4 regions of the Pantoea sp. GW821-FHT03E06 genome follow, and region 1 is predicted to be linked to each of the others. Evidence: predicted binding sites of a transcription regulator. Region 1 holds the regulator's gene; each other region holds the start of a gene.

Region 1 (5,348 bases):
AAGTCGGAATATGCCCTAATGCCCACCGGCCTGACTGCTGGACAGGTGAATCCATGATAACCTAAGCCAAGGTCACAACCGTAAGAACTTTAGCCATGATTTTGAACGCTCGTCTGCAAACTGAACAATCTGCTCCCGCTGCCATACCGATTCTGTTAATTCATGGTCTTTTTGGCAGCCTCGATAACCTTGGCGTGCTGGCGCGTGGCGTACGTGATGCCCGCCCAACGCTGCAGGTTGATGTTCGTAACCATGGTTTGTCCGCACGCAGCGACGTGATGAATTATCACGTTATGGCACAGGATATTGTTGAAACGCTGGATGCGCACAACATTGATCGCGCTGGCGTTATCGGTCATTCGATGGGAGGAAAAGTTGCTATGGCGCTGAGCGCTATTGCGCCTGAACGCATTGAGAAAATGGTGATGATCGATATCGCGCCCGTTGATTATCAAACGCGCCGCCATGACGAAATTTTTGCCGCCATCCGAGCCGTTACTACCGCTGGCGTCACACGTCGTAGTGAAGCGGCAGAGGTGATGCGTCAGCACATTAATGAGGACGGCGTGATTCAGTTCATCCTCAAGTCGTTCGTCGAAGGTGAATGGCGCTTTAACGTGCCGGTGCTGTGGGATAATTACACCACCATTTCCGGTTGGGAAGAGGTGCCTGCCTGGCCGCATCCGGCGCTGTTTATTCGCGGCGGTGACTCGCCTTATCTGGATAATCAGCATCGCGATGCGCTGCTGCGTCAATTCCCTCAGGCACATGCGCACGTTATCAGCGGGGCCGGACATTGGGTGCATGCCGAGAAACCTGATGCGGTTTTGCGCGCGGTTCGGCGGTTTTTTAATCTGTAAAAGCAAAAGCTTGCCGCGCGTGCTTTAGGGTTGGCGTCAGGGAAGGCGCTGGAGTATGATGTCGCGCTAAAAATTTGCCACGGATATTTTTACCGTGGTCGGGCCGATAATGTTTTAATCGCGCAGCGCCTTTCCGCCGTTCGCGCCCACTCAGTTTTACAAACCATGGCAAAAGAACAGACAGACCGCACCACGCTTGATCTCTTCGCAGACGAGCGGCGTCCTGGTCGCCCTAAAACTAGCCCGTTGACGCGTGACGAACAGCTACGCATCAATAAACGTAATCAGCTCAAGCGCGATAAAGTGCGTGGGTTGCGTCGTGTTGAGCTGAAAATGTCCAGCGAGGCGGTTGACGCGCTCAGTACGCTGGCCGATCAGCAAAACATCAGTCGCAGCGAATTGATTGAACAAATGCTGCTGGCACAGCTCAAACTGTCTTAGCGTGCCCAGACCGCACGCTGGAACAAAAGTCACGGCTTTACAAGTTCCGCACTTTTTACCGGTCTGCTATTATTCGCATAACTGTGCAGTCAACTGACTTACTTTCACAATCAGGATTTAAGAGGTTACCTAACCCATGGCAATCGTAGGCATTTTCTTCGGCAGCGATACCGGCAACACTGAAAACATTGCAAAAATGATCCAGAAACAACTGGGTAAAGATGTCGCCGAAGTGCATGACATTGCTAAGAGCACCAAAGAAGATCTCGATGCATTCGACATCCTGCTGCTGGGCATCCCGACATGGTATTATGGCGAAGCGCAGTGTGACTGGGATGATTTCTTCCCCACGCTGGAAGAGATTGATTTCAATGGCAAGCTGGTAGCACTGTTTGGTTGTGGCGATCAGGAAGATTACGCCGAATACTTCTGCGACGCGATGGGTACCATTCGCGACATCATCGAGCCAAATGGTGCGGTTATCGTCGGCCACTGGCCTACCGAAGGCTACCATTTTGAAGCATCTAAAGGTTTGGCCGATGATAAACACTTCCTCGGTCTGGCGATTGACGAAGATCGTCAACCCGAACTGACCAATGAACGCGTTGAGAAATGGGTGAAACAGATCTTCGATGAGCTGCAGCTGAAAGAGATTATTGAAGCCTAATCCCCTTCTCTGCCCGATGTGGGCGCTATCTCACATCGGGTAACGGAATTTCCTATAAAAATAATAGCTACGGTTTTTTAACTTTTCCCCGCAAATCTGTAGAATACCCGCAATGGTCATCCGCTTATTCCTCTGGCTGTAGAATGAGGCTGAGTGAAATGGAATCCAAAACTTACCGGTCTTGAAGACGTTAGTGACATTATCCTTACCCTCTTTATTGATTAAGGACGTTGCCTTGGTTTTCATTTCACTGCTTGAGTTCTATAATGAGACGCAAATGAGAATGCGCGTTGACCTAAACATTCAAGGCCCCTGCGCCGCAAGTGACTAGCAAAGTAACAGGACAATATCCGCATGACTGACAACAACTCCGCATTGAAGAAGGCTGGCCTGAAAGTCACGCTCCCCAGACTGAAAATTCTGGAAGTGCTTCAGGGACCCGGACCCGAGTCCCATCACGTCAGTGCGGAAGATTTGTATAAACGCCTGATTGATATGGGCGAAGAGATTGGTCTGGCCACGGTATATCGCGTTCTTAACCAGTTTGACGACGCGGGCATCGTAACCCGTCATAACTTCGAAGGCGGTAAATCCGTGTTCGAACTGACCCAGCAGCACCATCACGATCACCTGATCTGCCTGGATTGTGGCAAGGTCATCGAATTCAGCGATGAATCAATCGAAACGCGCCAGCGTGAAATTGCCACTCGCCACGGTATCAAACTCAGCAACCACAGTCTGTACTTGTACGGTCACTGTGCTCTGGGAGACTGCCGCGAAGACGAGACGCTCCACGATAAGTAATTAAGTGTGCTATGCAGTATAAAAAAACCGGCGCTTTAGCCGGTTTTTTTATACCTGAATTCAGGCAATGAGGGTTTCTTGCAGGTAACGCCAGCGTGGAATGCTGGTGCTGCAATCAAGAACCGCCAGTGAAATACGGCTCTGATTGATGCCATTCATCATTTGTAATTCACGATACTGAATCGTCACTTCCTCACTTTGCTGCGAGATAATGGCGTGCTCGCTGGTCGCAATCCGCATACCTTCGCGTTGACCATTTAACTGGCGAAACAGCGCTTCCATCTCATTAAGATCCAACTGTTTACCTTGCGGTGTCACCATTTTAAATTGGGGATGAAAGTGCGACAAAAACAGGTCGATGCTGTCATCACTGCCTTCGACCTGATTGAAAATACGTTCGATAAGTTGATGTAAAACAACCACACTGTGCTTGGCTTCCAGAGCGAGACTTGTCATTTTTTTTCCTTTGGTAACCCGCGAAGCAACGTCTTAGAGCGCATAGCCTACCTGAAAAAAAGTTTTTCACACGGCCAAATGGATTAATTTTTCTAAAGTCAGAATAGTCGTAAACGACAAAAGAAACTTATTAACTGGCATGCAGAATAATTGATTACCCATTGCCAAATGCAGACAATAAAAAAGGGCGATTGCTCGCCCTTTCATGATCTTATCGTACTATCAGCAAAAAAGATTATTCGCCGATTTTTGCCCAGGTGTCACGCAAACCTACGGTGCGGTTAAACACCAATTGGGACGGCTGCGAATAGACGCTGTCAGCACAGAAATAGCCTTCGCGCTCAAACTGATATGGCGCCATTGGCTCAGCAGCACGCAAGCCTGGCTCAACGAAGCCCTGTTTAGTCTCCAGCGAGTTCGGGTTAATGGTGGTGAGGAAATCCTCTGCCGCTCCCGGATTTGGCACACTGAACAGACGATCGTACAGGCGGAATTCCGCCGGTAGCGCGTGAATCGCAGACACCCAGTGAATAACGCCTTTCACTTTACGGCCATCAGCAGGATCTTTGCTTAACGTGTCCACATCACATGTGCAGTAGATGCAGGTGATATTACCTTTATCATCCTTCGCCACGCGTTCAGCACGAATCACGTAAGCGTTACGCAGACGTACTTCTTTGCCCAGCACCAAACGTTTGTATTGCTTGTTGGCTTCTTCACGGAAGTCTGCGCGATCAATCCACACTTCGCGGCTGAACGGTACTTCACGCGTGCCCATCTCCGGTTTGTTCGGATGATTTGGCATGCTGATGATCTCTTCATGCCCAGCTGGCAGGTTCTCAATTACCACTTTCAGTGGATCCATAACTGCCATCGCACGCGGCGCGTTTTCATTGAGATCGTCACGAATGCACGACTCCAGTGATGCCATCTCGACGATATTATCCTGCTTAGTCACACCAATACGACGGCAGAATTCGCGGATTGATGCGGCGCTGTAGCCACGACGACGCAGACCAGAAACGGTCAACATGCGCGGATCGTCCCAACCTTCCACAACCTTCTCGCTCACCAACTGCGTCAGTTTACGCTTCGACATCACCGCGTATTCCAGATTCAGACGGGAGAACTCGTACTGACGCGGATGCACAGGAATGGTGATGTTATCCAGCACCCAATCGTACAGGCGTCGGTTATCCTGGAATTCAAGTGTGCAGAGTGAATGCGTAATGCCTTCAATGGCGTCCGAAATGCAGTGCGTGAAGTCGTACATTGGATAGATGCACCACTTGCTGCCTGTCTGATGGTGATCGGCAAACTTAATGCGATACAGCACAGGATCGCGCATCACAATGAAGCTAGAGGCCATATCAATTTTGGCACGCAGGCAGGCTTTACCCTCTTCAAAACCACCGTCGCGCATCTTCTGGAACAGCGCTAAGTTCTCTTCCACGCTGCGATCGCGATAAGGGCTGTTTTTGCCTGGTGCAGTCAGCGAACCGCGGTATTCACGGATCTCATCTGCCGATAATTCATCGACATAGGCCAGACCTTTATTGATCAGCTCAACGGCGTAGTTAAAGAGTTGGTCGAAGTAATCTGAGGAGTAACGAATGTTGCCGCTCCACTCAAAGCCCAGCCATTGCACGTCATGCTTGATGGATTCGACAAACTCCAGATCTTCTTTCACTGGGTTGGTGTCGTCGAAACGCAGATTGCACTGGCCTTGGTAGTCTTGCGCAATACCAAAGTTCAGGCAGATTGATTTCGCATGGCCAATATGCAGATAACCATTGGGCTCAGGCGGGAAACGGGTATGCACACTATTGTGCTTACCGCTCGCCAAATCTTCGTCGATGATCTGACGAATAAAGTTCGTTGGGCGGGCTTCAGCCTCACTCATCTCAAAATCCTCAAAAACTATAGCGGGTGATTTGTACCACGAAGTAACGGAGTATGATCCACAAAGCGCAGGCGGGAAACAACCGTTTGTTGGTCGTTTTAAAACAAAAAAGGCAGGAATTGCTTCCTGCCTTCTGACCAATCACAAGGACTTAGCCTTTAACCTCATACAGCGGAGTCTGACCTGCAACCACTGAACCTGTTGCAAGGATATTCAG
Region 2 (5,348 bases), 450 kb from region 1:
GCAGGCTTTCCAACACGCTGCGGCCAAGGACACCCGCGCCCAACACGCCAATGGTGAAGTTTTCGCGATCGATAGCGTCAAGCTCCTGCCACTGCGCCCGCTGTTGCTGCTGACGGTATTCAGCGAAACGGCGGAACCACCCCAACACGCACCAGTTGGCATACTCCTGCATCTGACGCGCCATGCCGGTGTCTTCCAGGCGGAACAGCGGCACGTCATCAGCTAGCATCTGGGGGTTGTCGCGCAGCTGTTTGAGGATTTCGTCTACTCCTGCCCCCATCGCAAACACGCCTTTTAGCTCACGCCCCGCCAGCATCTCAACGGGCGGGGAACGTACCACCGCGTAATCGGCCGGCGCATTGTCGCCCGGCTGCCACTGGCGCACGCGCGCTTCGGGTAAACGTTGCTGCAAACCGTCCAACCAGCTTTGCGGCGCCAGCGACGGGTGATACCAGATAATCTCCATACTGCTCTCCTTTTTTTGCCTTCAGCCTCAGGCAAATAGCGATACAGGGCAAGCAAAAACCGTCGCCTCACGCAATTTCTCGCGTGATTAATTCAGGATGCTTCACATTTCCACCGCTATGCGAGGCTAAGCGGCGCGATAACGACTAAAGTTGTTCGGGTGGTCAATGCGTTAGCACACCACCTTTTCGGACAAGGAGAAAAACCGATGATAAAAAATGCCGTATTTACGCCCGCGCGTCTGACTTTTTTATTGAGTGCCGCGCTGCTGGCGGGTGCCAGCGCCGCACACGCCGATGACCAAAGCCGCATGCTAAGCAACCAACCGCAGCCACCGGATGTGCGCCTGGGACCGTTGTTCAATGCGGTACAGCAGGCTAAATTTTACCCTGATCAGAAAACCTTCGCCGACGCGGTACCGAAATCGAATCCTTCTTCGATTCTGGCCGACTGGCAGATGCAAAAGGGCCAGCGCAATTTTGATCTCAAGCATTTTGTCGATAGCAACTTTACGCTGCCACAAGAGCAGGAAAAATATGTGCCGCCCGCCGGTCAAAGCCTGCGCGAACACATTAATGGATTGTGGCCGGTGCTGACGCGCACCGCACAGAGCGCCAGCCAGTACGATTCACTGCTGCCGCTGCCGAAACCCTACGTAGTGCCAGGCGGACGTTTCCGCGAGGTTTATTACTGGGATAGCTACTTCACCATGCTGGGCCTGGCCGAGAGCGGCCACTGGGATCGCGTGCAGGATATGGTGGAGAACTTCGCTACCGAGCTCGACAAATATGGCCATATTCCTAACGGCAACCGCAGCTACTATCTCAGCCGCTCGCAGCCACCGTTCTTCAGTTTAATGGTTGACCTGTTAGCGACGCATAAAGGTGATGATGTCTATCGCCAATACCTGCCGCAGCTGCAGAAAGAGTACGACTATTGGATGGCGGATAGCGACAAAGTGGCGCCCGGCCAGGCCAGCAAACGTGTTATCAAACTTAGCGATGGCACGCTACTGAACCGTTACTGGGACGATCGTGATGCGCCGCGTACCGAATCCTGGCTGGATGACGTGACGACGGCGAACAAAGCGCCAGAGCGTAATAAGCAGCAGGTGTATCGCGACCTGCGTGCGGGCGCGGCTTCAGGCTGGGATTTCAGTTCGCGCTGGTTTACCGATGCGCATAATCTGGCCTCAATCCGCACCACCCAGCTAGCGCCGGTCGATCTCAACAGCCTGCTGTTCCATCTGGAGCAAACGCTGTCCAAAGCAGCAAAACTGGACAAGCAGGATGACAAAGCCAAAGCGTTTGCGGCGGATGCGGAAAAACGTCAGGCGGCTATCAATCGCTATCTGTGGAACGACAAACAAGGCTGGTATGCCGATTACGACTTCCAGAAAAAGCAGATTCATCCACAGCTGACGGCGGCGACGCTGTTCCCGCTTTACATGCAGGTGGCGAGCGATAAGCAAGCCGAACGCACCGCTTCCGCAGTCGAGAAACAGCTGCTGAAGCCGGGCGGTTTGGTTACGACCACGGTAAATAACGGCCAGCAATGGGATGCGCCAAACGGCTGGGCACCGCTGCAATGGGTTGCGGTGGAAGGTCTCGAGCATTATAAGCAACCGAAGCTGGCACAGCAGATTGGTCAACGCTTCCTGCAAAACGTACAGGCGACGTATGACAAGGAGCATAAGCTGGTTGAGAAGTACGTGGTTGAAGGCGCTCAGTTGGGCGGCGGCGGCGGCGGTGAATATCCGTTGCAGGATGGCTTTGGCTGGACCAACGGCGTGACGTTGAAACTGCTCGACAAATACTGCCCGAAAGACAAAACCTGTAATAGCGCCGGCGATATTCCCAATATGCCGGCATTGACCAGCGTTAAGTAAGTTATTTCCTCATTGGTTCCCGGTGCGCATCAATGCGCACCCTACAAAAACCACTTCATCCTGTCGTAAGGTCGCCATTCATGGCGACCAGGCTTGCGCTTAATCCACCAACCTCATGCCATAAAAGGCAATCCACTCGCCACTCTGTGCAATTTTCTCACAACCTTCTTACAACAAATTCACACCTTGAAACACCCGCATTAAAAGATAATAATTCTCAATCTAATATCGATACCTATTCCCATTAATAACAACAGGAACCCTCATGACATCGCTGTTTACCCTGAAACGTGGCCGCATGCTGTGCGCACTTGCGTTGGCATTACCCGCCGCAACCTTCGCTGAAGAATCGATTGTTGTCACGGCTCAGCCGCAAGAGAGCGCAACATCACCCACGCAAGGCTATCTCGCCACGCGCAGCAGCGGTGCCAGTAAAACCGATCAGCCGTTGATCACGACGCCGCAGTCCATTTCGGTGGTGACGCGTCAGCAGATGGAAGATCAGGGCGCACAGGATCTCAATCAGGCGCTCGGTTACACGCCAGGCGTATTCACCAACTTTGGCGGTGCCGCTACGCGCTACGACACCATTGCCCTGCGTGGATTCCACGGTGGCGATGTTGATAACACCTTCCTCGATGGCCTGCGCGTCATGAGCGATGGCGGCAGTTTCAACATCCTGCAGGTGGATAACTGGTTTCTCGATCGCATTGATGTGATAAAAGGCCCCTCTTCCGCGCTCTACGGCCAAACCGTACCTGGCGGCTTAGTGAATATGGTGAGTAAGCGTCCGCAGTTCGCTGAAGAGGGCCATTTCCGCCTTTCGACCGGCACCAACGCCACCAACAGCGCCGCGTTTGATTACACCAACGCCATCAACGATCAGTGGGCATTCCGCTTAACCGGCATCACGCGTAACAGCGATACCCAGTACGATCACACCCGTGAAGAGAAGTATGCGATTTCACCGCAGCTGATGTGGCAGCCGAGTGAAGACACCAATTTAGTCTTGCGCGCCTATCTGCAAAAAGATCCTTCTGGCGGCTATCACGGTTCGGTGCCGGCTGAAGGTACGCTTTACAGCCACAATGGCCGTAAGCTGAGCGACAGTTTCTACGAGGGCGACAGCGCCTACGATCAGTTCAAGCGCCACGAACAGATTTATAGCTATGACTTCTCACATCGCTTTAACGATGTATGGTCCGTGCACTCTACCGGCAGCTATAGCCATTCGAATACCGCGCTTGATCAGGTGTATCAAATTGGCTGGAATGCCACCAATCCGGACCTGCTGAATCGCTATTTCTCCGGCGAACGCTCTTCACTGAGCGCATGGGCTAACGACAACCAATTGCAGGCCGATTTCGCGACGGGCGCCGTGCAGCATCGCGTGACGCTGGGTGCCGAGTATCATCGCTACAAAAATGACATTACCGAAGCCAGCGGAGCTGCCAGTTCGCTGAATGCCTGGAACGGCGATGAAGTGGGCATCATGCCGGACTTCGCCTGGACCTCGCAAACGCGCCGCTACTATCAAACCGGCCTGTATTTACAAGATGAGCTGCAGCTCGATCGCTGGCATCTGGATCTTTCCGGTCGCTATGATCGCATCGTGTCGGAAAACGGCACCAGCCGTCGTCAGGACGATCACATCAGCGGACGCGCCGCACTGCTGTATGCTTTCGAAAATGGCGTATCGCCTTACGTCAGCTGGAGCCAGGCGATTACGCCAGCGTCATTAACCGATCCTAATGGTAATCAGCTGAAACCGACCACTTCCGAGCAGTATGAGGCGGGTGTGAAATATCAGCCGGTCGGGACGCGTGATATGTACACCCTCGCGGTGTACGATTTGACCCAGGATGATGTCGCCAACCGTAACGTGCTGGACGGTACTTATACGCCATCGGGCAAAGTGCATTCACAGGGTATTGAGCTGGAAGCACGCAATCAGCTGACCTCGCGTTTCAGCACCATCGCCGGTTACACGTTGAATCATCTGCGCTTCAAAGATTCCGTGGACGGCAACGATGGCCATACGCCGTATGTCACGCCGAACAGCATGGCGTCTTTATGGGGTCATTATCAGTTTGATTATGGCTTAAGCGCCGGTGCCGGTGTGCGCTATATCGGCAAACAGTGGGCAGATAACGAAAACACCACGCGTTTGCCATCCGTAACGCTGTTTGATGCATCGGTACGCGCGGATCTTGGTGCGTGGAATTCACAGCTGAAAGGCGCCTGGCTGCAGGTCAATGCCAACAACCTGACGGATAAAAAGTATCTGGCGGCCTGTTATGGCACCGGCTATTGCTATCGCGGCGCCGAGCGCACCGTAATGGCAACGGTAGGCTACGACTTTTAACCTGACATAAAAAAATCCGCCATCCCTGCAAGGATGGCGGATTTCATTAAATCATTTTTGCGCTGTTAACTTCGAACTTTGCGGTAAATCCACAGCACCACGATGGCACCAATTACCGCCACCACGAAACTGCCGAAGTTGAAACCGTCAACTTTACCGAAACCAAACAGGGTACTGATCCAGCCACCGACCACCGCACCTACCACACCCAACACCACGGTGATGATAAAGCCGCCGCCATCTTTGCCCGGCATAATCCACTTAGCGATGATACCGGCAATCAGACCAAAAATAATCCATGAAAGAATACCCATTTACTGCTCCTTACGTTATTAATCAATGTGTTCACCGCAACAAGTATAGACGGGATTTTTTGATCTGCCTCGCAAATTGTCGCAGTAAGACATCGTTGGCATGTTAAAGCTTAGCGTAGCGGTGCCGATAACTGACGGATAACTTTAGCGCGCGTAAAACAATAATCGGATAAGTGGAGCAGGACGTGGGTGAAGCCGATAAAGAACAATACCTCAAGCGAGGCACATTAGCGGTTTTGGGGGTCATGAAGGACCTGCTGCGTTTTCAAACGCCGCTGATGGTGAGTTTCTCACGTGGGCAGTTTATCAGCCGCCT
Region 3 (5,348 bases), 2.3 Mb from region 1:
GGTGTGTTCGAAAGGCAGCACTTATACCGTGGGTTTGAGCAACGGCAGCTACTACAGTGGTACCACGCGCCAGATGGCGAGCGGCACCAATCGGCTGGCTTACGATATCTACAAAGGCACCACCACCACGTCTCGCTGGGGGCCAACCGGCACCGATCGCTGGAGCAGTACCACCTCTACCTCGCTGAATGCGGATACCGTGACGCGTAACTTCACCTATACCGCACAAATTCTCACCACGCAGAATACGCCTGCGGCGGGGAATTATACCGATAGCGTGGTGGTGGATGTGTCGTTTTAGTATGGAGATGGGGATCAGGTCGCCATGAATGGCGACCCTACAATGTATGCATCGGTTTTCGTAGGGTCGCCATTCATGGCGACCAGGTTTACGACGCGCTTAACGAAACGGCGCCGTGACGCGCCTGATACTGCTTCACCATGCGGCCAATCAGCAGCGTACCAATCAATCCGCACACCGCAGCAAACGACAGCCACACGCCCGGCATTGCTTTATCGCCCGTGGCATGAATCAGATAACTCGATACCGCTGGGGTAAAACCGCCAAACAGCGCAGTGGCCAGACTATAAGCCATTGAAAAACCGGTGGCGCGCACCTCGGCTGGCATGATCTCAGCCAGATAGACCACCATGGCACCGTTATAGCTGGCATACAGGAACGATAGCCACAGCTCTGCTTCAACCAGATGGGCGAAGGTCGGCGATCCAACGAGCCAGTGCAGTACCGGCCAGGTGGTAACAATCATCAGTATCGTGAAAATAATCAGCAGCGGGCGACGACCGACGCGATCCGATAGCGCCCCCATCACCGGTAACCAAAACAGGTTGGATATGCCGACAAACAGCGTGACGAGGAAGCTCTGTTTGTCGCTCATCATCAGCACGGTTTTGCCAAAAGTGGGCGTGAAGGCGGTGATCATGTAGAACATCACGGTGGTGGTCACCACCATTAACATGCCCGCCAGCACCAGCGCCCAGTTTTGACCTACTGAACGTACGATCTGGCTCATTGAGGGATGATGCTTACGCTGGCTAAACGCTTCCGTCTCTTCCAGCATGCGGCGGATATAGAACAGGAATGGCACAATCATACAGCCCACTACGAACGGAATACGCCAGCCCCATTCTGTGACGGCGTCTTTCGCCAGCAGGTGGTTTAATCCCAGGCCAAGCAGCGCGGCGAAGATCACCGCCACCTGCTGGCTGCCCGATTGCCAGCTAACATAAAAGCCTTTGCGCCCTTTCGGTGCCACTTCGGCCAGGTAAACCGATACGCCGCCCAATTCAACGCCGGCGGAGAAGCCCTGCAATAAGCGTCCCAGCAAAATTAAAATCGGCGCGGCGGCACCCAGCGTGGCATAGCCAGGCACCAGCGCGATGGTTAACGTCCCGATCGCCATCAAACCCAGCGTCAATAGCAGGCCTTTGCGACGCCCGTGATGATCGATGTAGGCACCGAGAATGATTGCTCCCAACGGGCGCATCAGGAAGCCGGCACCGAAGGTCATCAGCGTGAGCATCAAAGAGGCAAAGGGATCATCACCGGGGAAAAAGGTTTTGGCGATCGCCGTGGCGTAATAGCCAAATACCATGAAATCGTACATCTCAAGGAAGTTACCGCTGGTAACGCTAAAGATGGTTTTGGCACCGCCCTGCGACGACTTTTGTAAAGAGTGACTTGAGCTCATATTGTCCTTCCTGGTTTTTCTTCCGTTTTAACGTGCTAAGCCAGGAATAGATGTGATCTTCTTCACCATTGCAGTTTACAAAAATGAGACCAAAAGTAACAAGAAATTAACAAGTTGAGTGCGGGACATAAAAAAAGGCCGCCATGAATGGCGACCCTACGAGAAGGTTGGGTGAGATTAACTTACTTCTTCACCGTTTCCATGCCCATCAACCCAATTTTCAGGTAACCGGCTTCGCGCAGCTGATCCATTACGCTCATCAGCGTGGCGTAATCCACGGATTTATCCGCCTGGAAGAAAATGGTGGTGTCTTTGTTGCCTTCTGTTTGAGCCGTCAGCGCATTTACCAGCGTCTCTTTCGTCACCGCATCGTTACCGATATAAATCTGCTTGTCTTCCTTGATGGAGAGATAAACCGGTTTTTCCGGACGCGGCTGAGGCGCGCTGGTGGAAGCGGGCAGATTCACGCGTACATCCACCGTCGCCAATGGCGCGGCAACCATAAAGATGATCAGCAAAACCAACATGACGTCGATAAACGGCGTCACGTTGATTTCATGCATTTCGCCATCGCCTACCGAATCATCGTTTAAACGCATCGCCATAATACTTATCCTACGCGCAGTTTCTGTGCCGCTGCCGGACGGTTGGCTTCTTTTGCGGTATCAACGTTGCCGAGGTCAAGGTCGCGGCTCTGCAGCAGCATGACCTGAGCGGCCACATCGCCCAGCGAGGCTTTGTAGCTGGCAATCATACGTGCGAAGACGTTATAGATAACCACCGCAGGAATCGCCGCAACCAGACCAATGGCGGTTGCCAGCAGCGCTTCCGCGATACCCGGCGCAACCACAGCAAGGTTGGTGGTTTGCGTTTTAGCGATACCGATGAAGCTGTTCATGATGCCCCATACGGTACCGAACAGGCCGATAAACGGTGCGACCGAACCGATGGTGGCGAGGAAGCCATTGCCGCGACCGGCATGACGGCTGAAGGCCGCAACGCGACGGTCCAGACGGAAGCTGGTGCGCTCTTTAATGCCGTCGAGATCTTCAGTGCCGGCTGACAGCTCCAGCTCATTCTGCGCATCATTGAGCAACACAGCGCTGTGGCTGTTGCCTTTGAAGTTTTCAGCAGCACGGTACGCATCGTTTAACGATCGGGCTTCGCCCAGCGCCTGCTGTTCGCGCTTCAGGCGACGTTTCGCCCCGCTCAGCTCAGCAAACTTACCGAAGAAAATCGCCCAGGTGACGACAGACGCCATTAACAGGCCAATCATCACAATCTTTACCACGATATCGGCATGCTGATACATGCCCCAAACGGAGAGATCCGTTTGCATCAAATCACTGGCTACCACGCTGCATCTCCAACTTCTGTTGCACAGTTCACGATTGAAGCGCGGATCATAGCAAAAAAAGCGCCCGAAGTGATAGTGGTTCTCATTACTATTTACAAAGCAAAGGTGTCATTTATTTCCACCATTTAGCTGACGTTATGCGCAATACTGGCCTCACTCTGATAATCCGCATTCAGGCTCAACCCACTACGCTGATTCGTGGTAACGTGGATGTTTTGTGGGAAATGTCAGGTAAGGCAGTGATGGCAACGAAAAAAATAGACACCACGCTTGTCAGCGCGGGACGCAGCAAACGTTACACTCAGGGCTCAGTTAACAGCGTGATTCAACGCGCTTCCTCACTGGTTTTTGATACGGTCGCCGACAAAAAACGCGCCACCGCCGGTCGCGCTAAAGGCGAACTGTTTTATGGCCGTCGCGGCACCCTCACCCATTTCTCGCTGCAGGATGCCATGACCGAGCTGGAAGGCGGCGCGGGTTGTGTGCTCTATCCCTGTGGTGCCGCAGCGGTATCGAATGCCATCTTGTCCTTCGTGGAAGCCGGTGACCATATTCTGGTAAGCGGTGCGGTCTACGAACCGACGCAGGATTTCTGCTCAAAAATTCTTAGCAAGCTGAATGTCGCTACCACCTATTTCGATCACTGCATCGGCAGCGAAATCGGTGAGCTGGTTCAGCCTAATACGCGCGTTGTCTTCCTCGAATCGCCGGCTTCTATCACCATGGAAGTGCAGGATATCCCGGCGATTGTGGCTGCGGTGCGCGCGAAAGCGCCAGACGCGGTCATCATGATCGATAATACCTGGGCGGCGGGCGTATTGTTTAACGCGCTGGAGCATGGCATTGATATTTCGATCCAGGCCGGCACCAAATACATTATTGGGCACAGCGATGCGATGATTGGCACCGCGGTGGCGAATGAGCGCTGCTGGGCGCAGCTGCGCGAGAATTCGTATCTGATGGGCCAGATGGTCGATGCCGATACCGCCTATATGGCGAGCCGAGGCCTGCGTACGCTGGGGACGCGCCTGCGTCAGCACGAAGAGAGCGGATTGCAGGTAGCCGAGTGGCTGGCCGCGCAGCCGGAAGTGGCGCGCGTTAATCACCCGGCGCTGGCCCAGTGTAAAGGCCACGCATTCTGGCAGCGCGACTTCAGCGGCAGCAGCGGTCTGTTCTCTTTCATCCTGCATGAAAAATTAAGTCGTGAGCAGCTGGCAAACTACCTCGATCACTTCCACCATTTCAGCATGGCTTATTCATGGGGCGGCTATGAATCACTGATTCTGGCCAATCAGCCTGAGGAACTGGCGGCGATTCGTCCGGCGGGTGGCGTCGATTTTGACGGCACCTTAGTCCGTTTGCACATCGGCCTTGAGCATGTGGATGACCTGCTGGATGACTTAAAAGCCGGCTTTGCTCGCTTAAAAAATTAAACAGAACATAAACCACGCTGTGGTGACGATGAGAGATCAACGAATGCCATGCCACAGAAGGTTAAAATAGAATCCTTGTGACTCGATGGAATAGCTGATGGGTGTTTTACATGAGATTGTCCAGGCGCTTTGGCATCAGGATTTTGCCGCGCTGGGTAATCCGGATGTCGTGTGGATTGTCTACGGCGTGATGTTTTTGACGCTGTTTCTGGAAAACGGTTTATTGCCCGCCTCGTTTCTGCCGGGTGACAGCTTGCTGTTACTGGCGGGTGCGATGGTGGCGAAAGGTGTGATGGATTTCGTGCCGACCATTGTGATTCTAACCACTGCAGCCAGCCTTGGCTGCTGGCTGAGCTATCTGCAAGGCCGCTGGCTGGGTAACACCAAACTGGTGAAAAGCTGGTTATTGCATTTACCGGCGCAATATCACCAGCGCGCGTGGAATATGTTTGATCGTCATGGCCTGATGGCGCTGCTGGTGGGCCGCTTCCTCGCCTTTGTGCGCACGCTGCTGCCGACCATGGCGGGTATTTCGGGTTTGAAAAACGGCCGCTTTCAGCTGTTTAACTGGCTCAGCGGCCTACTGTGGGTGGGGATTGTGGTGACGTTGGGCTACGGCATCAGCCACGTGCCTTTTATCAAGCGCCACGAAGATCAGGTGATGGCTATCCTGATGATCCTGCCCATCGCGCTGCTGTTTATCGGCCTTGCCGGCAGCATTGTGGTGATTTGGAAAAAACGCCGCCAGAAAGTCTCGTGATTACGACGCGGCGTCAAACGGTAATACCGGTACGGTTTGACGCACGCGGCTCGCCTCCTCTCCCGGCGTCACGCCGAAATAGCGCTTAA
Region 4 (5,348 bases), 680 kb from region 1:
CTGGCGCTGATCCTCCTCACCTGTCAGGTGATGAGCGCCATCTGGCTGTGGCATGAAAGCCGCGAACAAATCAGCTTTTTAGTTAACGAAACCCTTTCCGCACAAGCGCGTAACGATCGCGTGGAAAATGAGATTCGCGAAGCCATTGCGTCGCTGCTACTGCCCTCTTTAGTGATGGTAGGCCTTACTCTGCTGCTGTCATTTTGGGCGATTAACTGGATCATTCGCCCGCTCAAGTCGCTACAAGATAGTCTCGCGCATCGCTCGGCGGATAATCTCTCTCCTTTACCGATCTATTCAGAAATGGATGAGATTGTGGCGGTAACGTCGTCGATTAACCAACTCTTTTCGCGTCTGGATCACACGCTGCAGCAGGAACGATTATTCACCGCCGATGCGGCGCACGAGCTGCGTACGCCGCTGGCAGGATTGCGGCTGCACCTTGAGCTCCTGCATCAGCAGAACGTGCCGCAAAGCGAGATGCTGATTGAACGTATCGATCAGCTGATGCACACCGTAGAACAGCTGCTCATGCTGTCACGCGCCGGACAGGCATTGGCAGGGGGTCACTATCAGCAGGTACTGTGGCAAAAAGAGATCATGCACCCGCTGCGGCCGGAAATGGCCGAACTTTACCACCAGCGGCAGCAAATCCTGCATTGGCCACAGAGCGATGATCTACAGCAGCAAGGGGAACCGATGCTGCTGCGCCTGATGCTACGTAATTTGCTGGAAAACGCCTCACGTTACAGCCCGGAAGGTAGCGAAGTGACGGTAAAAATGCGGCAGGACAGGCAGCAGGTGATTATCGAAGTGTGGGATCAGGGGCCGGGTATTGATGCGACGGCCGCAGAAGAGCTGACGCAGGCGTTTCGTCGTCGCGATCAGCGTTACGGCGGTAGCGGGCTTGGTCTTAATATTGTGCTGCGTATCGTGCAGATGCACCGCGGCAGATTGGAACTGATTAATCGTGAGGATAGCAGCGGACTGATTGCCCGCTGCTATTTGCCATTGCAACTGATTGGCTGAACGCCATCAGAAGTGAGTATTCAGACTCACATAATAAGTACGACCTGATTCATTGTAGGTATTCGCCCCCGCGCCATACAGATACGAGTTCGTCGTGGCATTGCCGGTGGTTTGCGCATTCCCTTCACGGTAGTGACGCTTATCGAACAGGTTATCGATACCCAGCGTGACGCTGGCGTACTTATTGATATCGTAGGTGCCGCTCATGCCGATAATCGAATAAGGGCTCACCGTATCAGTGGCGCTACCGGTTGAGGTATTGCCTTTGTAGTCATATTTCTTCGGCGTCTGGGTACCGTACCAGGTCAGCGTGGTCTGCAGCGACAGATCCTGCATTGCCTGCCAGCTCAGCGTCGAGTTTAGCGTGTACTCCGGAATCACCGATAAGCGATCGCCGGTCTCTTTGTTCTTACTTTGCAGCATATAAGTGAAGTTGTTGTTCCACGTTACGCTGTCCGAAAACGGCACGTTGACAGTACCTTCCAGCCCTTCCACCACCGCTTTCGGTACATTTTCCCACTTATAGATATCGGTGGTGCCATTAGAGGCTTTGCCCACTGGCGAGTAACCGGCTTCGATCTTGTTGCGGTAATCGTTGCGGAACCAGGTTAAACCGGCCTGATATCCTTCATGTTTCCACTCAAGACCAATCTCTTTGTTGATGCTGTTTTCCGCTTTCAGGTCGTTATTCCCCTGCAGATAACAAGCGCCGGTGCTGGCCGCGCAACCTTGGCCATTGCTGTACAGCAGATAGTTAGGGTTGGTCTGATACAGGCTCGGCGCTTTATACGCACGCCCTATCCCCATCTTCAGGGTGAAGTCATCCCCTAAACCTTGCGACAGGTTAAGCGACGGGCTCCAGTTGTTGCCAACTATCGAGTGATGGTCGAAACGCAGACTTGGCGTCAGCATGGTGCTGTCGGTCAACTCCATGTTGTCTTCAGCAAACAGTGAAAAAATCTCTGCCTGTGAATACGGGCTGCGGCCAGTGTTATCGATGCCAGGCACCGCGCCGTAGCTCGCTGCCTGGGTGTTAGAGGAGCCATCTTTCATGCGCTGCTGGTTCCATTCAGTACCCAGCGTCGCGGTTTGATTGAACAGCAGTTCAAACGGAATACTCACTTCGCTATGCAGCAGCACATCGTCCAGCTGAATAGTGTTAAAACCGCTATTCGAGAAGATGCCCTCAGTGCCGCCCGCTAAACCTTCATTGATGCGCGAGTTGCGGGTCTTCTCGTAACGCGCATAGGTATTGGTGCTGACGCCGTTATCCCATGCGCCCGTCCACTTCAGCGAGACATTTTGCCGATACAGGCGGTTAGTTTCATCACCGTACAGGCTTTTCACCAGCGCACTGGTGTTGGTGTTCTGCGTGTCGCCAGCATACAGGTTGCCCTGGCGGCTGTAGCCAGCCTGCCACTCCAGCGTTTGCATTGGCGCAAATGCCCAGCTCAGTAAGGCATTAATATCTTTATTCACCGAGCCTTCACGCCCGGCCGGATAACTGCCCGCGTATGAACCGGTGCGCGCCGCCGCATGCCCCTCGTTGATGTCATAGGCATCGGCCTGAGTTTTGGCTAAACCGCCGTACAAGCGGAAGTTGAAATCATCACCCAGCGGCCCTTCCAGACTGAAGTTAGTGCGTTTGGTGGCGCCTTCCGCTTTGTGTTCTGGCACGTTGTAATAGGTGTTCCAGGAACCGTGCCACTGCTGATCGGTCTGTTTTTTGGTGATGATATTCACCACACCGCCCGCCGCGCCGTTGCCGTAACGCACTGCTGCCGGTCCGCGAATCACATCGATATGATCGATCATCTCCGGTGGCACCCAATTGGTATCACCGCGCGTATCACGCTCGCCACGCCAGCCAAGGCGCACCGAGTTACGGCTGGTAATCGGCATGCCATCCACCATGATCAGGGTGTTTTCCGGACCCATGCCGCGAATATCGATCTGGCGATTGTTACCGCGCTGGCCGCTGGTGGAGTTACCGGTGAGATTCACGCCCGGCATGGTACGGATGATCTCGGAGACATCGCGCGCAGGCGGGTGTTTTTTAATTTCGTCGGCGGTGATAGTTGAAACCCCCGGCGCCTGCAGGTTTTGCTGCTGCGCGGTAACCATTAAGGTACCGCCGTCCATGGATTGGGCGTCGGTACTGCTTACAGAGGTATTGCTGGAAGAAGTGTCCGCTGCCCAGGCACCGCTGGAGAGCAGTGAGGCGCTGAGCCCCAGTTCAATCAGAATGGCTAATGATAACCGTGAGTAATTTTTCATTTTATGCGTTCCTGGATTGCCAGCAAAAACCCTGAGGCTTGCGTGGCGAGCCGGTGAGAAGATCCCTGTTCCTAACGCGCCCGGATCCAGCCCCTCCAACCCTTCCTTTGCATCACCTTGCCAAATGGAAAGAGTCAGGCGGAACGAGCGTGCTCTTTTTTGAGCGCAGCCACCCTATTGCAAATGCAAATTATTATCAATAGTATTATTCATCAAACTTATCTCCCTCTCCGCGTAAACACCGACTGGCAGCCCTATGACCTGGCGAAATGATGTAACCGGCAGCGCAGCCTGGTGGCAGGCGCAACAATCCCAAGGCATTCCCCGTATTGAGTTAGCCGATGATGGCCACTGTCGGGTCACTTTCTTCTGGCGCGACCCGCAAGGTGACGAGACTCAATCCTCCATCCAGCGCGTGTGGATCAACATCACGGGTGTCACCGATCACCACCAGCGTCGCCCACCGCAATCGTTGATGCGTGTGGCAGGAACCAACGTGTGGTACTGGCAAACCGAGCTTCCCGCCAACTGGCGCGGTAGTTATTGTTTGATGCCCGATGAGCAGGCCACCGACTTCACGGGCGTGGCCGACATGCATGCGTTGCGCAGCTGGTGGCGCGATAAATTTCCCACGGCGCAGGCCGATCCGCTGAACAACTTGCGTGGCTGGTCGGGCGGACGCGGCATGGGCGTATCACCGCTGCATCTCCCGCAGGCACCGGATCAACAGGTGTGGCAGGCGCTGGATAACGGCACGGCGCCCACCCTAAAACTGCAGCAGCTGCAATGGGATAGCGCGCTATTAGGCAACAGCCGCCCCGTGTGGATTTACACCACCGGCGATGCGACTCCTGAGCAGCGTCCACTGGCGATCTTGCTTGATGGCCAGTTCTGGGCGCACAGCATGCCGATTGCCGGGCCGCTACAGCAGCTCACCGATAACGGCGCGTTGCCGCCCGCGGTGTATCTGTTTATCGACATCATCGATCGCGATCACCGCAGCCGGGAGTTGCCGTGCAACCCGCAATTCTGGCAAGCCATCCAGCAAGAACTGTTGCCGCAGGTGGCACACTCAGTGCCTTATCGCCAACAGGCGGCAAGCACCATTGTGGCCGGACAAAGTTTTGGCGGCCTCGCGTCGGTATTCGCCGCGCTGCACTGGCCGGAAACCTTTGGCAATGCGCTCAGCCTTTCCGGCTCCTTCTGGTGGCCAGAGCGCGGCAACCCCCACGGCTGGTTGCTGCAAGAACTCGATCGCGGCCTTGCACCGCGCCAACCGCTGCGCTTCTGGCTGGAAGCAGGCAAGCGCGAAGGCTTAATTCTGCAAGCTAATCAACAGCTACAACAGCAACTTCACGCCGCCGGTTATCAGGTGCATTACCAGCCGGTGGAAGGCGGCCACGATGCGCTCTGCTGGCGCGGTGGCCTGCTAAGTGGCTTACAAGCCCTGTTGAACCAACCGGAGCATCCATGTCCGAATCTCTGATGAATAAATCTATGATTGACCACCAAACCTTGCCGTTAGTCGCGGCACAGCCCGGTATCTGGATTGCCGATCAGCTGTCACCACACCACAACGCTTATGCAGTAGCGCACTTTGTTGAGCTGCGCGGTGACATTGATAGCGCCTTACTGGCCCAGTCAATTGTCGTGGGCATGCAGGAAGCCGATACGCTAAACATGGCATTTGGCGAAGTGGAAGGCGAAGCGTTGCAGTGGCTGCAGCCACAAGAATTTAGTCCGCCGCAGATTATCGATCTGCGCGGCGAGGCCGATGCCGTCGCCACAGCACGCAGGCTGATGCGCGACGATATGAATGGCGATCTGCGCGTGTTAAGCGGCGCAAAACTGTGGCATCACACTCTTTTCCAACTTGGCGATCGCCACTGGTTCTGGTATCAGCGCTATCACCATTTGGTGGTGGATGGCTTCAGCTTCACCGCGCTGACCCGCCGCATCGCCAATCTTTACAGCGCAGCAGTGCGTCAGCAGCCTGCTGAGCCCACGCCGTTTATCCCGTTTAGTGAAGTGGTCGACGAGTA

What was found. Region 1 encodes Fur, which represses iron uptake genes when iron is present. Its sites were predicted from a motif close to ATAATAATGAGAACNACTATCAA; they were not measured.
Region 2: the regulator Fur is predicted to act here: its motif matches at 2,558-2,580, upstream of AC07WB_RS07755 (TonB-dependent siderophore receptor).
Region 3: the regulator Fur is predicted to act here: its motif matches at 3,136-3,158, upstream of exbB (tol-pal system-associated acyl-CoA thioesterase).
Region 4: the regulator Fur is predicted to act here: its motif matches at 3,490-3,512, upstream of fes (enterochelin esterase).

Annotation. Positions count from the first base shown of each region.
Region 1 is NZ_JBWKUG010000001.1:1,216,778-1,222,125, reverse strand. Features, by position in the region: gene ybfF (esterase) at 96-860, shown strand; gene ybfE (LexA regulated protein) at 1,026-1,301, shown strand; gene fldA (flavodoxin FldA) at 1,438-1,968, shown strand; gene fur (ferric iron uptake transcriptional regulator) at 2,323-2,772, shown strand; gene AC07WB_RS05595 (hypothetical protein) at 2,833-3,228, opposite strand; gene glnS (glutamine--tRNA ligase) at 3,464-5,131, opposite strand; gene nagE (N-acetylglucosamine-specific PTS transporter subunit IIBC) at 5,283-5,348, opposite strand, start outside.
Region 2 is NZ_JBWKUG010000001.1:1,667,823-1,673,170, reverse strand. Features, by position in the region: gene ghrA (glyoxylate/hydroxypyruvate reductase GhrA) at 1-466, opposite strand, end outside; gene treA (alpha,alpha-trehalase TreA) at 674-2,353, shown strand; gene AC07WB_RS07755 (TonB-dependent siderophore receptor) at 2,619-4,718, shown strand; gene AC07WB_RS07750 (GlsB/YeaQ/YmgE family stress response membrane protein) at 4,784-5,032, opposite strand; gene AC07WB_RS07745 (flagellar brake protein) at 5,218-5,348, shown strand, end outside.
Region 3 is NZ_JBWKUG010000001.1:3,539,352-3,544,699, forward strand. Features, by position in the region: gene AC07WB_RS16330 (Csu type fimbrial protein) at 1-301, shown strand, start outside; gene AC07WB_RS16335 (MFS transporter) at 390-1,709, opposite strand; gene exbD (TonB system transport protein ExbD) at 1,892-2,314, opposite strand; gene exbB (tol-pal system-associated acyl-CoA thioesterase) at 2,320-3,048, opposite strand; gene metC (cystathionine beta-lyase) at 3,309-4,499, shown strand; gene AC07WB_RS16355 (DedA family protein) at 4,597-5,259, shown strand; gene AC07WB_RS16360 (AraC family transcriptional regulator) at 5,260-5,348, opposite strand, start outside.
Region 4 is NZ_JBWKUG010000001.1:533,222-538,569, reverse strand. Features, by position in the region: gene pmrB (two-component system sensor histidine kinase PmrB) at 1-1,029, shown strand, start outside; gene AC07WB_RS02430 (TonB-dependent siderophore receptor) at 1,036-3,306, opposite strand; gene fes (enterochelin esterase) at 3,563-4,792, shown strand; gene AC07WB_RS02420 (enterobactin synthase subunit F) at 4,777-5,348, shown strand, end outside.